Regions from separate parts of the Streptomyces sp. NBC_01571 genome, predicted to be linked through region 2. Evidence: riboswitches for the same ligand, from Rfam matches in the RefSeq annotation. Region 2 holds a riboswitch; the other holds the start of a gene.
The links. A riboswitch is a leader RNA that binds a small molecule or an ion and turns the genes downstream of it on or off. The one in region 2 is predicted to bind cobalamin.

Region 1 (7,718 bases), 3.8 Mb from region 2:
CTGGACGTGATGGGCGTCGGCGGCGGCGAGAACACGAACTGGTTCGTCAAGGACCTCCCGCTCCTCATCGCCTTCGGCGTACTGGCCGCGTACACCTACTCGTCGGGCCTGCGCGCCCCCGCCTTGATCGCGTTCGTGAAGGACACCCTGATCTACATCGTGATCGCGGTGGCCATCATCTACATCCCGATCAAGCTGGGCGGGTTCGACGAGATCTTCCACTCGGCGAGCGAGAAGTACGCCGCGGCCGGCGCGGGCGGGATCGTACCGGCCCAGGCCGGGCAGTGGACCTACGCCACCCTGGCGCTCGGCTCCGCGCTCGCCCTGTTCATGTACCCGCACTCGATCACCGCGACGCTGTCCAGCCGCAGCCGTGAGGTGATCCGGCGCAACACCACGATCCTGCCGCTCTACTCCCTGATGCTGGGCCTGCTCGCCCTGCTCGGCTTCATGGCGATCGCGGCCGGGGTGAAGGTCACCAACGGCCAGCTCGCCATCCCTCAGCTCTTCGAGGACATGTTCCCGGACTGGTTCGCCGGGGTGGCCTTCGCCGCGATCGGCATCGGAGCCCTCGTCCCCGCGGCCATCATGTCCATCGCGGCCGCGAACCTCTTCACCCGCAACATCTACAAGGACTTCATCAAGCCGGACGCCACCCCGCAGCAGGAGACGAAGGTCTCCAAGCTGGTCTCGCTCCTGGTGAAGGTCGGCGCGCTGGTCTTCGTCCTGACGATGGACAAGACGGTCGCCATCAACTTCCAGCTCCTGGGCGGCATCTGGATCCTTCAGACCTTCCCGGCCCTGGTCGGCGGTCTGTTCACGCGCTGGTTCCACCGCTGGGCGCTGCTCGGCGGCTGGGCGGTCGGCATGCTCTACGGCACGCTCGCCGCCTACGGGGTCGCCTCACCGACGCAGAAGCACTTCGGCGGCAGCTCGAAGGAGATCCCCGGGATCGGGGAGATCGGATACATCGGCCTGACGGCGTTCGTCATGAACGTGGTGGTCTCCGTCGTCCTCACCTTCGCCCTGCGGGCCTTCAAGGCGCCCGACGGCGTGGACGAGACGTCACCCGCGGACTACACGGCGGACGCCGGCGACCCGGGAGTCCAGGTCGAACTGCCCCCCGCCACCGCGGAGGCGGGCCACTAGGACGTGCCAGGCGTCGCGAGGCAGGCGGGACTTTCGCGACACGTCCTGGACCGCGTCCGGCGGTTCCCGTCGGGCGGGAACGGCCGGGCGCGGCCCGGGACAGCGGTAGCGGCGAGCGGGCCGTCGGAGGAAAATCCGGCGGCCCGTCGCCGTACGTCTGATGCACACTCCCGGCATGGACATCGTCATCAGGCCGGCGCGGCCGGAGGAGTACCCCGGCGTCGGTGAGATCACCGTGCGGACCTATCTCGGGGACGGGCTGCTCGACTACGGGGAGAGCGACCCGTATCTCGGAGAGCTGCGGGACGTCGCGAAGCGGGCCGCCGCGGCCGAGGTCCTCGTCGCGGTCGAGGGGGAACGGGTCCTCGGCGGCGTGACCTTCGTCCCCCGGGGCGGACCCATGGCCGACATCGCGCGGCCCGGCGAGGCCGAGATCCGGATGCTCGCCGTCGCCCGCGAGGCCCGCGGCCGGGGTGCGGGAACGGCCCTCGTGGGCGCCTGCGTCGACCGCGCACGGGCCACCGGGGGCTGCGGACGCGTGGTGCTGTCCACCCAGCGCACCATGCGCGCGGCCCACCGTCTCTACGAACGCCTCGGCTTCACCCGCACCCCGGAGCGCGACTGGAACCCGGTTCCGCACCTCGACGACATCTTCCTCCTCACCTACGAGTTGACCCTCAGGCACACTCCGTAGCGCCCCCCTCGAAGCCGACACGGCACAACATGTGGGGGTGCTTCCTCAGCCCGGCACTAGATGTATGCTCATGCTCGCTGTCGCCGCAGGGGAATCCGGTGCGAATCCGGAACTGTCCCGCAACGGTGTACTTGTGCGCATTCGCGCACGGGCTTCAGTCCGAGGACCTGCCGACAGCGTGCCCCGGCCAGCCGGCCGGGCGACGACGACGTCCGGGCCTCGTGGAATGGGCCGGTGGACGCACGCGTACCCGTAACGGAGTCGCGTGTCCCGCTGCCCTCCGCCAGGCCCCGTGCCGAGCGAGGGAGAGCCCCAAGTGACCATCGCGCCAGCCGACCCGGTTTCAGTTTCCGCCCAGCGGGCCCCGGTGGAAGCGGAGTCCGCGCAGCGGGCCCCGGTGGAGACGGACGGTCCCGGTACCACGCTGCTGCGTACCCTGACCGACTTCACCGCCGACCTCCCCGGCGCCGACCCCGGCCGGGTCGCCGCCGCCGCCCTGCGCGGCCGGTCCACGCACGCGGACGACGCGGAGCTGCGCGAGCTGGCCACCGAGGCGGCCGCGGGCCTCATCTCCGAGGACCCCGTCTACTCGCGGCTGGCCGCCAGGCTGCTGACGGTCGGCATCGCGGAGGAGGCCGCCTCGCAGGGCGTCACGACGTTCTCCGAGTCCATCACCACGGGCCGGCGCGAGGGTCTGATCGCCGACCGCACGGCCGACTTCGTCGACCTGCACGCGGCCCGGCTGGACGCGCTGATCGACACCGCGGGCGACGACCGCTTCGGCTACTTCGGTCTGCGCACCCTGCACAGCCGGTACCTGCTCCGGCACCCGATCACCCGCAAGGTCATCGAGACCCCCCAGCACTTCATGCTGCGGGTGGCGTCCGGCCTCGCGGAGGACGACACGGCCCGGTCCGTCGACGAAGTGGCCGCGCTCTACGGCCTGATGAGCCGCCTGGACTACCTCCCCTCCTCCCCCACGCTCTTCAACTCCGGTACGCGACACCCGCAGATGTCGTCCTGCTACCTCCTCGACTCCCCGCTGGACGAGCTCGACTCCATCTACGACCGCTACCACCAGGTCGCGCGCCTGTCGAAGCACGCGGGCGGCATCGGGCTGTCCTACTCCCGCATCCGCTCCCGCGGTTCACTGATCCGCGGCACGAACGGGCACTCCAACGGCATCGTCCCGTTCCTGAAGACCCTCGACGCCTCGGTCGCCGCGGTGAACCAGGGCGGCCGGCGCAAGGGCGCCGCCGCGGTGTACCTGGAGACCTGGCACTCCGACATCGAGGAGTTCCTGGAACTGCGGGACAACACCGGTGAGGACGCCCGGCGTACACACAACCTGAACCTCGCGCACTGGATCCCGGACGAGTTCATGCGCCGGGTCGACGCCGACGCGCAGTGGTCCCTCTTCTCCCCCTCCGACGTGCCCGGCCTGGTCGACCTGTGGGGCGCCGAGTTCGACGCGGCGTACCGCGCGGCGGAGGCGGAGGGCCTGGCGAAGAAGACCATCCCGGCCCGTGACCTCTACGGCCGCATGATGCGCACCCTGGCGCAGACCGGCAACGGCTGGATGACCTTCAAGGACGCAGCCAACCGCACGGCCAACCAGACGGCGGAGCCGGGCCACACCGTGCACTCCTCGAACCTGTGCACCGAGATCCTGGAGGTAACGGACGACGGGGAGACGGCCGTCTGCAACCTCGGCTCGGTCAACCTCGGCGCGTTCGTCGACACGGCGACCGGTGACCTCGACTGGGAGCGGCTGGACGAGACGGTCCGTACCGCCGTCACCTTCCTCGACCGCGTCGTCGACATCAACTTCTACCCGACCGAGCAGGCGGGCCGCTCGAACGCCAAGTGGCGCCCCGTCGGCCTCGGCGCGATGGGCCTCCAGGACGTCTTCTTCAAGCTGCGTCTGCCCTTCGACTCGCCCGCCGCCCGCGCGCTCTCCACCCGCATCGCCGAGCGCATCATGCTCGCCGCCTACGAGGCCTCCGCCGACCTCGCCGAGCGCAACGGCCCGCTGCCGGCCTGGGAGAAGACCCGTACCGCCCGCGGTGTGCTGCACCCCGACCACTTCGCCGTCGAGCTGAACTGGCCGGAGCGCTGGGCGGCGCTGCGGGAGCGCATCGCCGCCGTCGGCATGCGCAACTCGCTCCTGCTCGCCATCGCGCCCACCGCGACGATCGCGTCCATCGCGGGCGTGTACGAGTGCATCGAGCCCCAGGTCTCGAACCTCTTCAAGCGCGAGACGCTGTCCGGTGAGTTCCTCCAGGTCAACTCCTACCTGGTGGCCGAGCTGAAGAAGCTCGGTGTGTGGGACGCGCAGACCCGGGAGGCGCTGCGCGAGTCGAACGGCTCGGTGCAGGGCTTCACCTGGGTGCCGCAGGACGTCCGCGACCTGTACCGCACGGCGTGGGAGATCCCGCAGCGCGGCCTCATCGACATGGCCGCGGCCCGCACCCCGTTCCTGGACCAGGCCCAGTCGCTGAACCTCTTCCTGGAGACGCCGACCATCGGCAAGCTCTCCTCGATGTACGCGTACGCGTGGAAGTCGGGCCTGAAGACGACGTACTACCTGCGCTCGCGTCCGGCGACCCGCATCGCCCGTGCCGCCCAGGCGCAGGCCCAGCCCGAGAAGACCATCCCCCTCCAGCAGGTCGCCGACCCCGACGCCGTCGCCTGCTCCCTGGAGAACCCCGAGTCCTGCGAGGCCTGTCAGTAATGAGCTCCACCGAGAAGAACCTGCTCGACCCGGGCTTCGAACTCACCCTGCGTCCCATGCGCTACCCGGACTTCTACGAGCGCTACCGGGACGCCATCAAGAACACCTGGACCGTCGAGGAGGTCGACCTCCACTCGGACGTCGCCGACCTCGCGAAGCTCTCGCAGGGCGAGCAGCACATGATCGGCCGGCTGGTCGCGTTCTTCGCGACCGGCGACTCGATCGTGGCGAACAACCTCGTCCTGACGCTGTACAAGCACATCAACTCCCCCGAGGCGCGCCTGTACCTCTCGCGCCAGCTGTTCGAGGAGGCCGTGCACGTCCAGTTCTATCTGACCCTGCTGGACACCTATCTGCCCGACCCGGAGGACAGGACGGCGGCCTTCGCGGCCGTCGAGAACATCCCCTCCATCCGGGAGAAGGCCGAGTTCTGCTTCAAGTGGATGGACTCGGTGGAGAAGCTGGACCGCCTGGAGACCAAGGCCGACCGGCGCCGCTTCCTGCTGAACCTCATCTGCTTCGCCGCGTGCATCGAGGGCCTCTTCTTCTACGGAGCCTTCGCGTACGTCTACTGGTTCCGCAGCCGGGGTCTGCTGCACGGTCTGGCGACGGGCACCAACTGGGTGTTCCGCGACGAGACGATGCACATGTCCTTCGCCTTCGAGGTGGTCGACACCGTCCGCAAGGAGGAGCCCGAGCTCTTCGACGACCAGCTCCAGCAGCAGGTCACCGACATGCTGCGGGAAGCCGTGGAGGCCGAGCTGCAGTTCGGGCGCGACCTGTGCGGTGAGGGGCTGCCGGGCATGAACACCGAGTCGATGCGCCAGTATCTGGAGTGCGTCGCCGACCAGCGCCTCCAGCGTCTCGGCTTCGCCCCGGTCTACGGCTCCGAGAACCCCTTCTCCTTCATGGAGCTCCAGGGCGTCCAGGAACTGACCAACTTCTTCGAGCGCCGTCCTTCGGCGTACCAGGTCGCCGTGGAGGGCTCGGTCGGCTTCGACGAGGAGTTCTGACCGCTCCCGAACGGGTCTTCGGGTGACGAGGCCGGGCCGCGTGCGCGGCCCGGCTTCGTCACGTCCGCCCCCAGCCACGCCAATCCCCGTGCCAATCCCCGCCTATGGAGCGGCAAAGTTCTTCGGGCGTGACTGTTCGATTGCCGTCCGTGCCGGTTACGTTCTGGCCGTCCCGCCGTGCCACGCCCCGTGGCATCCCTGGACGATCAATGTGTCATGCCCATGACAAAGCTCTGCGTTCACCGCGCTACGCGCGTCACGGGTCCCCACCTGAGCTCAGCGCCGAGAACCCCACTCCCGGCTGTGGAACCGCGTAACGGCCCCACCCGGGCCCGCGCGGCACCGGCCTCAAACCGATGGAGGCAGCACTCCCATGAGTGAGACACGCTCCAGCAGGCCCGCCCGGCGGTTGCGAAGACTCCTGACCGCCGCCGCCCCCGCACTCGCCCTCACCGTCGCCGGTCTCATGGCGGCCCCGGCCGCCGGCGCCCAGACCGCGCCGGCCACCGGACACACCTCTCGCGTGACCCAGAACGCGAAGGCCCTGACCGCTCCGGCCGCCCAGGCCGTCCACGCGACGGGCAGGGCGGGCCAGAAGGTGCCGACCACCCATCTGTGCGGCGCTCCGACGCCCGGTCACGCGGCCTGCTTCGCCCAGCGCCGCACCGACATCAAGCAGAGGCTGGCCGCCGCGGTCTCCCCCGACGCCGCCGCCGCGGTGTCCGGCCTCAGCCCGGCCAACCTGCACAGCGCCTACAACCTGCCCTCGACCGGCGGTTCGGGCCTGACGGTCGCCGTGGTCGACGCCTACAACGACCCCAACGCCGAATCGGACCTCGCCACCTACCGCTCGCAGTTCGGCCTGTCGGCCTGCACCAAGGCCAACGGCTGCTTCAAGCAGGTCAGCCAGACCGGCTCGACCACCTCGCTGCCGACGAACGACAGCGGCTGGGCGGGCGAGGAAGCGCTCGACATCGACATGGTCAGCGCCGTCTGCCCGAACTGCAACATCATCCTCGTGGAGGCCACTTCGCCCACCGACGCCAACCTCGGCACCGCCGAGAACGAGGCCGTCGCGCTGGGCGCGAAGTTCGTGTCCAACAGCTGGGGCGGCGGCGAGTCGTCCTCCCAGACCAGCGAGGACACCTCGTACTTCAAGCACCCGGGCGTCGCCATCACCGTCTCCTCCGGTGACGAGGCCTACGGCGCCGAGTACCCGGCCACGTCCCAGTACGTGACCGCCGTCGGCGGCACCGCGCTGTCCACGTCCTCCGGCTCCCGCGGCTGGACCGAGTCCGTGTGGAAGACCAGCAGCACCGAGGGCACCGGCTCCGGCTGCTCCGCGTACGACGCCAAGCCGAGCTGGCAGACCGACACCGGCTGCTCGCGACGCATGGAGTCCGACGTCTCCGCGGTCGCCGACCCCGCCACCGGCGTGGCCGTGTACGACACCTACGGCGGCTCCGGCTGGGCGGTCTACGGCGGCACCAGCGCCTCGGCGCCGATCATCGCCGGTGTCTACGCACTGGCCGGCACCCCCGGCTCCGCCGACTACCCGGCGAAGTACCCCTACTCCCACACGTCGAGCCTCTACGACGTGACCAGCGGCAACAACGGCTCCTGCTCGCCGTCGTACTTCTGCACCGCGACCGCCGGCTACGACGGACCGACCGGCTGGGGCACCCCCAACGGCACGGCCGCCTTCACCTCGGGCACCGGCACGGGCAACACGGTGACCGTCACCAACCCGGGCAACCGGTCCACCGCGACGGGCAGTTCGGTGAGCCTGCAGATCGCGGCCAGTGACAGCGCGGGCGCGGCCCTCACGTACAGCGCGACCGGGCTGCCGACGGGGCTGTCCATCAACGCCTCGACCGGACTGATCTCCGGCACGGCGAGCACCGCGGGCACCTACGCGGTCACCGTCACGGCGAAGGACAGCACGGGCGCCTCCGGCTCGGCCTCGTTCACCTGGACCGTGAGCACCTCCGGCGGCGGCTGCACCTCGGCGCAGTTGCTCGGCAACCCGGGCTTCGAGTCGGGCAGCGCCTCGTGGACCGCGTCGAGCGGCGTCATCACGAACGACACCGGCGAGGCGGCGCACGCCGGCTCGTACAAGGCCTGGCTC
Region 2 (7,718 bases):
CGGCGACGCAGATCTGCTCCAGCTTGACCCAGACCGCCCAGCTGCCGAGCGGGGTGAGGGTGGCCTGTCCGTCGGCGCAGGTGAGCGCTCCCACGGCGGCGAGGGCGTGCAGGGCCCAGTCGAGGAGAGGGGCGAGCGGGGCGTCCGGGTCCGGGGGCGCGGCGGTCTCCGGGGCGGGCTCCGGCTGGGGGCCGTAGGGGATTTCGCACCGCTCGGTGCGCAGCTCCGTGACCCGCTGTTCGAGGAGGTCGAGGAGCTGCTCCACGGGGACGGGCCCGGCGGAGAGCTGGAGGAAGGAGAGCACCTGGGGCATCGCGGAGACGACCTCGGCGACGGCGGACGCCTCACGGTCCGCGGGCTCCGGATGGGCGAGCGACCAGGCGTCGAAGAGGGCGACCCAGCCGCGCAGGACGGCGCTGTCGTCGCGGTTCCAGGCGCGCAGACGCCAGCCGGGGCGGGCGATGTCGCCGTGCACCTCGACGAGGCCCGCGAGGCGGGCGGTGTCCCAGTCCGCGCGGACCTGAGCCGGGGTCAGGCCCAACTCCTGGGCGGCCCGTTCGGCGGTTGACGCGGAGAGTGTGCCCTTGCCGTCGGGGGTCGCGCCGTCGCGCCCCGGGCCGAGCAGGGAGTCGGCCCAGCGGGCGACGCGGGCCGCGTCGGCGAGGCCGGCACGTGCCATGCGGGCGAGTTCCGCCGGCGGCGGGGTGCCCTCGGGGGGCCGGGGTGCGGGTCGGCGCGAGCTGCGCTGGGTCACCGCTCGGGGGGCGGCAGCCAGGGGCCGCGGGCGGACGAGTCGGAGCCTGGAGTCGCGCGGGTTACGGGACGTCACAGGTGCAGTCTTCCGGTTGGCGGTCCGAAAACCCAAACGGAATGTCACAGCAGGCGACAGGGGTGGCCAATGCACGGGGTTTTGCGGGGGCTCGACATGTGTACGCGGGGCCCCGCGCGAGTTGACCCGATCCGAACCGGAAGCGTGCCGGTGCTTCGTCGGAGCGCCGTACGAAAGGGGCGGCACGGCACGGCGCTCCCGGACCCCGTGCGGGAGGAGCGGCGCTGTGCGCCGGAGCGGTCGCGGGGCCTCGTGCGTGAGGCCGGCCCCTACATCAGGGGGGTCAGGAAGCGGCGGAGGACCTCTTCGTACTCCGTGGGGTCGGCGTTCCACAGGGCGCCGTGCGGGGCCTGCGCGACCGTGTGCAGGGTGACCAGGTCCGGGCGGCGCCGGGCGAGACGGCGCGAGGGTCCCCAGGGGGCGAGGACGTCGTCCGGGCCGTGCAGCACCAGCGTCGGCACGTTGAGCCGGTCGGGATCGGCGGCCTGCCAGGTGCGGTCGCCGTGCAGTCCGGTGCGGCCCTGGGCGGCCCGGACCGCGAGCGGCAGCAGGGCTCTCGGGGTGTGGCGGGCGGTGGCGAGGGCACGCAGCGTGGCTTCCCAGTCGAGGACGGGGGAGTCCAGGACCAGCCCGGCGATCCGGTCCCGCAGGGCGGAGTGGGTGGCGGTGCGCAGGGCCATGGTGGCGCCGGTGGACCAGCCGTACAGGACGACCTGCGCGGCGCCGTAGCGGATCGCGTAGCGCAGCGCGGCGTCCAGATCGCGCCACTCGGTCTCGCCGAGGTGGCCGAGGCCGTCCGGGGGACGGGGGGCGCCGACGTCTCCCCGATAGGCGAGGTCGAGGACGGGGAGCCTGCTGCGGTGCAGGAACTCCATCACGTTCATCGGGAGTTCCCGGGTGGCACCCAGGCCGTGCACGGTGATCACCCAGGTGTCGCGGACGCCGGGCACGAACCAGGCGGGCAGCGGACCGAGCTCCCCGGGCACGTCCACGTCGGCGTGGTCGAGGCCGAGTGCGGTGCCCGGGTTGCCGACGTACAGGTTGGGGGTGAGCCAGACCCGGTCGCCGGGTCGCAGGGTGCCGTGGGTGACGCGTTCGAGGCGGCGTACGACCGTGTCGGCGCTGTGGGGCGCGTTCTCCAGGACCGGGCCGACGACCGCGTGCGAGCCGTCGCCGGCCAGTCCGTACGTTCCCGGTCGCCGGGAGGCCAGGGCGCGGGTGAGCGTGATCCGGCCCGGGGCCGTGGCGTGCACGGTGAGCCGTGGCTCGGTGGGCAGGGGCCTGCCGGGCGGCGCCTTGAGCGCGGCGTCGCTGGCGAACCGTCCCACCGCCACGGAGGCCGCGCTCGCGGCCAGGGCTACGGTGACGGCCGCGGCCGTCGCTTTGGCAGTACGCACGGATTCAGTCTCACGGCGCATCCCGTTGTCGGCCAGTGGGCGCGCGGCCCGACGACTCCGCCGTCCGGGCACGGCGAGGGGCGTCTCGCGCGGCCGTGGGGGGGGGAGGGGCTCGCTCCGCGGCGACGGTCGCGGAACGGACCTGCCGTCCCGCGACCGTCACGGAACTGGCCTGCCGTCCCGCGACCGTCACGGGACGGACACACCGTCCGCGCCGGGGCCGGGCTGACCGTACCCCCGCAGTCGCTCCCCCGCCTCCTCCAACTGTTCCCGCGACAGCAGCGCGGGCGAGAGTCCCGGTACGGACGACGCCAGGAGCCACACACGGGACATCCACTCCAACTGGGCGGTGCGGTCGTACGCCTGGTCCAGGGATTCGCCGTGGGCGACGGTGCCGTGGTTCTGGAGGAGACAGGCCGTGCGCCGGGTCAGCGCCTGAAGCATGTTCTCGGCCAACTCGGGGGTTCCATATGTGGCATAAGGGGCAACACGGACGGGTCCACCGAGGGCGCCCGCCATGTAATGGATCAGGGGAAGTTCCGTCACGAGCGTCGACACCGCCGTCGCGTGCGCGGCGTGGGTGTGGACGACGGCGCGCGCGTCGGTGGCGCGGTAGACCGCCAGATGCATCGGCAGTTCGCTGGTCGGACGGAGAACACCGAGGGTCTGCCGGCCGTCGAGGTCGACCGCGACGGCGTCGTCGGGCGTGAGCCGGCCGTAGGGCACTCCGGTCGGCGTGACCAGGACCGTGTCGCCGACCCGTACCGAGACGTTGCCCGAGGTTCCGACGACCAGCCCGTCGGCCACCGTCCGGCGGGCCGTCGCGACGAGTTCGTCCCACGCGTCGGCCACCTCCCGCGTCCGCGCACCGCGTGCGCCCTCCCCCACGTCCCGCCCGACCCGCGCGTCCCGCCGCCGCTCCGCCATGCCCGCGATCCTGTCAGCACGGACGTCAACCGGGTGGCGGCGAGGGCACTTCAGGGCGGAAGACGTACGTCCGTAAGGGTTCATATACGGACACATCACCTCTTTGAATCTATTGGTTGGCGATCGACATGTATTGAATGATCTTCCACTAACCTCTGGGGGATTTACCGTGCACGACGCCATTCCGGGGGGAAACATGGCCCGTGGTCACCAACCGTTCCGTCGCCGCGCCCGCGCCCTCGCGGCCGCGGCCGCCCTGGCGGCGCTCGCCGCCACCGGAGCCGCGCTCGCGGGTACGCCGGCCGCCGCGACCGGTGCGCCCAGAGGCCATGACGTCTCCTCGCACCAGAAGAACGTCGACTGGCGGGGCGCGAAGGCGAAGGGCGCCCGGTTCGTCTACGTGAAGGCCACCGAGTCCCACACGTACCGCAACCCCTATTTCGACCAGCAGTACAACGGGGCGTACGACGCGGGGATCCTCCGCGGCGCCTACCACTTCGCACTGCCGGACAAGTCGTCCGGCGCCACCCAGGCCGAGTACTTCGTACACAACGGGGGCGACTGGCAGGCCGACGGCCGGACCCTGCCGCCGGCGCTCGACATCGAGTACAACCCGTACAGCAAGCACAAGTGTTACGGCATGAGCAAGGCCGGACTCGTGAGCTGGATCCAGGACTTCAGCGACGAGCTCGAACGGGAGACGGGCCGCCGACCGGTGATCTACACGACCGCCCACTGGTGGGACACCTGCACCGGCGACAGTCGCGCCTTCGCCGCGGACCACCCCCTCTGGCTGGCCCGCTACGACGCACCGGACGCCGGCGCCCTGCCGGGCGGCTGGTCGTCCTGGACGTTCTGGCAGTACGACAACAACGGGACCCTGCCGGGTGACCAGAATCTCTTCCACGGATCCATGGCCCGGCTGAGGATGCTCGCGAAGGGCTAGCGGAGCCCGATATTCCGCCTTCGTTCGAACCACGGGCCACCCCTCCGGCATCCACGCCGGCGCAAGCGGAGGGGCGATCCGTGGTTCGATACACCCCTAAGCCTGCCTCAGTTCATCTTCCGTTCACTCAGGTTGCCTACGGTCCACTTGCCACTGACGTCAAACAGAAGCCTGGGTAAATGGAACACATCACGCTCCTCCTCGGAATCGTGATCGTCACCGCTCTCGTGTTCGATTTCACGAACGGTTTCCACGACACTGCCAACGCGATGGCGACGACCATCTCGACCGGCGCTCTGAAGCCCAAGACGGCGGTGGCCATGTCCGCCGTGCTGAATCTCGTCGGTGCGTTCCTCTCCGTGGAGGTCGCCAAGACGATCTCCGGCGGACTCATCAACGAAGAGGGCATACGCACCGAAGTGATCTTCGCGGCGCTCGTCGGCGCCATCCTCTGGAATCTGCTGACCTGGCTCCTGGGTCTGCCCTCCAGTTCCTCCCACGCACTGTTCGGCGGCCTGATCGGCGCCGCGGTCATGTCGGCCGGCTGGTCGTCGGTGAACGGCTCGACCGTCGTCACCAAGGTGCTGCTCCCCGCGGTCGCCGCGCCCATCGTGGCCGGACTCGCCGCGATGCTGGCCACCCGGCTGACGTACCGGATCGGCAACCGCGCCGACCCGAAGGCGACCGCCAAGGGCTACCGCGCCGGTCAGATCGCCTCGGCCGGCCTGGTCTCGCTGGCGCACGGCACGAACGACGCCCAGAAGACGATGGGCATCATCACCCTCGCCCTGGTCACCGGCGGCGTGATCGCCCCCGGCTCGAACCCTCCCACCTGGGTCATCGTCTCGGCCGGTACCGCCATCGCGCTCGGCACCTACCTGGGCGGCTGGCGCATCATCCGCACGATGGGCAAGGGTCTGACCGACCTCGCGCCGCAGCAGGGCTTCGCCGCCCAGACCAGCGCCGCGACGGCCATCCTGGCCTCCTCGCACATCGGCTTCTCCCTCTCCACCACCCAGGTCTGCTCGGGTGCCGTGATGGGCTCGGGCCTCGGCCGCAAAAACGGTGTCGTCCGCTGGTCGACCGCGACCCGGATGTTCGTCGCCTGGGGCCTGACCCTGCCGGCCGCCGGCCTGGCCGGTGCCGCCGCCGAGTTCCTGACCAAGCAGGGCACCTGGGGCATCGTCCTCACCGGCGCGCTGCTGGTCGCCGGCGCCGGCGTCATCTGGAGGCTGTCCCGCCGTCAGCCGGTCACCGTCGACAACGTCAACGAGGCCGCCGCCGAGCCGGCCGGCATCGTCACCACCGCGATGGCCGCGGTCACCCCGCCGCCCGCGGGCCCCGTCACCGGAGACCTGTCCGGTGATCTGAAGACCACCATCCCGTCCCCGGACGCGGAGCCCACCCGCCCGGCCACGGTGTAAGGACAGAACAGCATGAACATCGACTGGGCAGCCCTCGGCTCCGTCTTCGGAGTCAGCCTCGTGGTCACCGTGGCCCTCGTCGGCCTCTTCACCCTCGGCATCGTCGGTCTAACCAAGCGCGAGTCCGCGTCCGCCCAGGGCGGTTCGGCCGCTCTCGCGGTCACCGGCGCCTACGTCTGCTTCGCCGCGTGCGCGGCGGCGGTGGCGTACGGGATCTTCCTCATCGTCGGCAAGTGACCGCGCACGGGTGACCGCGCTCCGGCAAACAGCTTGAAACGGGCATCACTTCACGTGGGGTGCGGGACGGATCACCGTCCCGCACCCCACGCGTATGTCGTCCCGCACCTCACGCGCACGCCCTCCACCGCCCCGCGCCATGTGGGCCTTCGCACACTCTCCCCTCGCAGGTCAACGGCAAGTTGACGGGTCCTGCAACCCGTGGTGGACTGCCGGAGCCAAGTACGGCGACAGAAGAGGAAGCCGGTGTGAATCCGGCGCGGTCCCGCCACTGTGACCGGGGAAGGAACTCCCCGGGAGCCAGGAACTCTCACCGCCGGTCTCGTCGAACCAGGGCGCGGACACCCTGAGTGAGGACATATCGCCATGCGCGGCTGCCCGTTGCGGGTCTTGATGAGTACGAGGGTTCCACTTCACCCCACGGCGGGCTGACCCCGTGCGTGCCGATCGCGTCTTCGCGTACGGCGCCGCCACCGGCCTCCTCGGCGACCTGCTGCTCGGCGATCCCCACCGGGGTCATCCGGTCGCCGCGTTCGGGCGGACCGCGGCGGCCGTGGAGCGGATGCTGTGGCGGGACCACCGCGGATGGGGAGCGCTGCACACCACCGTCTGCGTCGGGGGCGCCGGTGCGCTCGCCGCGCTCGCGAGCCGTGGCGTACGACGTTCCCGTACCGCCTCCATCGCCCTGACCGCCGCCGCCACTTGGGCCGTCGTCGGGGGCACCTCCCTCGGGCGCGAGGCGCGGGCGATCGGTGCCGCGCTCGACGCCGGTGACGTCGGGGCCGCCCGCGCGCGGCTGCCGCACCTGTGCGGGCGCGACCCCCAGTCGCTGGACCGCGACGGCATCGCGCGGGCCGTCGTCGAGTCCGTCGCCGAGAACACCTCCGACGCCGTGGTGGGCGCCCTGGTGTGGGGAGCCGTCGGCGGTGTGCCCGCACTGGTCGCGTTCCGCGCCGTGAACACGCTCGACGCCATGGTCGGGCACAGATCCGCCAGGTACCTGCGCTACGGCTGGGCTTCCGCCCGTCTCGACGACGTCGTGGGCTGGCCGGGAGCACGGCTGACCGCGGCGCTCGCCACCGTCGCCGGCGACGACCCGCGCGGGGCGGCGCGCGCCTGGCGCACCGACGCCCGCCGGCACCCGAGCCCCAACGCCGGGCCCGTGGAAGCCTCGTTCGCCGGATCGCTCGGGGTACGGCTCGGCGGGACCCTCTCGTACTCCGGCCGCGTCGAGCACCGGCCCGTCCTCAACGACGGGGGGCGTGCCGTGCGCGTCGGCGACATCGAACGGGCCGTACGGCTGTCGCGGCGCGTCGGCTGGCTCGCCCTCGGCGTGAGCGCCGCGGGGCGGCTGCTGGCCGGGCGGCTGCTCAGCAAGGGACCTCTCACGAAGGGGCGTACGACATGAGTGGCGGTCTCCTCGTCGCCGGAACCACCTCCGACGCCGGCAAGAGCGTCGTGACCGCCGGGATCTGCCGGTGGCTGGTGCGGCGGGGCGTCAAGGTCGCGCCCTTCAAGGCGCAGAACATGTCCCTGAACTCCTTCGTGACCCGCGAGGGCGCGGAGATCGGGCGCGCGCAGGCCATGCAGGCGCAGGCCGCCCGGGTGGAACCGACCGCGCTCATGAACCCCGTCCTGCTCAAGCCGGGCGGCGACCGGAGCAGTCAGGTCGTGCTCATGGGCAGGCCGGTGGGCGAGATGACCGCCCGCGGCTACCACGGCGGCCGGCAGCGACAGCTCCTGGGCACCGTGCTGGACTGCCTCGCCGAGTTGCGGGGCACGTATGACGCGGTGATCTGTGAGGGGGCCGGCAGTCCTGCCGAGATCAATCTGCGGCGGACCGACATCGTGAACATGGGGATCGCGCGCAACGCGCGGCTGCCCGTGCTCGTCGTCGGCGACATCGACCGCGGCGGCGTGTTCGCCTCGTTCTTCGGGACGGTCGCGCTGCTGTCCCC

Region 1: another riboswitch for cobalamin. It lies ahead of OHB41_RS30360 (ribonucleoside-diphosphate reductase subunit alpha); the one in region 2 lies ahead of OHB41_RS13260 (cobalamin biosynthesis protein).

The regions. Positions count from the first base shown of each region.
Region 1 covers NZ_JAPEPZ010000001.1:6,706,728-6,714,445, reverse strand. Annotated here, with positions in the region: gene mctP (monocarboxylate uptake permease MctP) at 1-1,149, shown strand, start outside; gene OHB41_RS30365 (GNAT family N-acetyltransferase) at 1,325-1,843, shown strand; cobalamin riboswitch at 1,908-2,032, shown strand; gene OHB41_RS30360 (ribonucleoside-diphosphate reductase subunit alpha) at 2,160-4,577, shown strand; gene OHB41_RS30355 (ribonucleotide-diphosphate reductase subunit beta) at 4,577-5,590, shown strand; gene OHB41_RS30350 (putative Ig domain-containing protein) at 5,964-7,718, shown strand, end outside.
Region 2 covers NZ_JAPEPZ010000001.1:2,934,472-2,942,189, forward strand. Annotated here, with positions in the region: gene OHB41_RS13230 (hypothetical protein) at 1-829, opposite strand, end outside; gene OHB41_RS13235 (alpha/beta hydrolase family protein) at 1,099-2,226, opposite strand; gene OHB41_RS13240 (class II aldolase/adducin family protein) at 2,416-3,153, opposite strand; gene OHB41_RS13245 (lysozyme) at 3,350-4,099, shown strand; gene OHB41_RS13250 (inorganic phosphate transporter) at 4,279-5,523, shown strand; gene OHB41_RS13255 (hypothetical protein) at 5,536-5,760, shown strand; cobalamin riboswitch at 5,949-6,089, shown strand; gene OHB41_RS13260 (cobalamin biosynthesis protein) at 6,197-7,168, shown strand; gene OHB41_RS13265 (cobyric acid synthase) at 7,165-7,718, shown strand, end outside.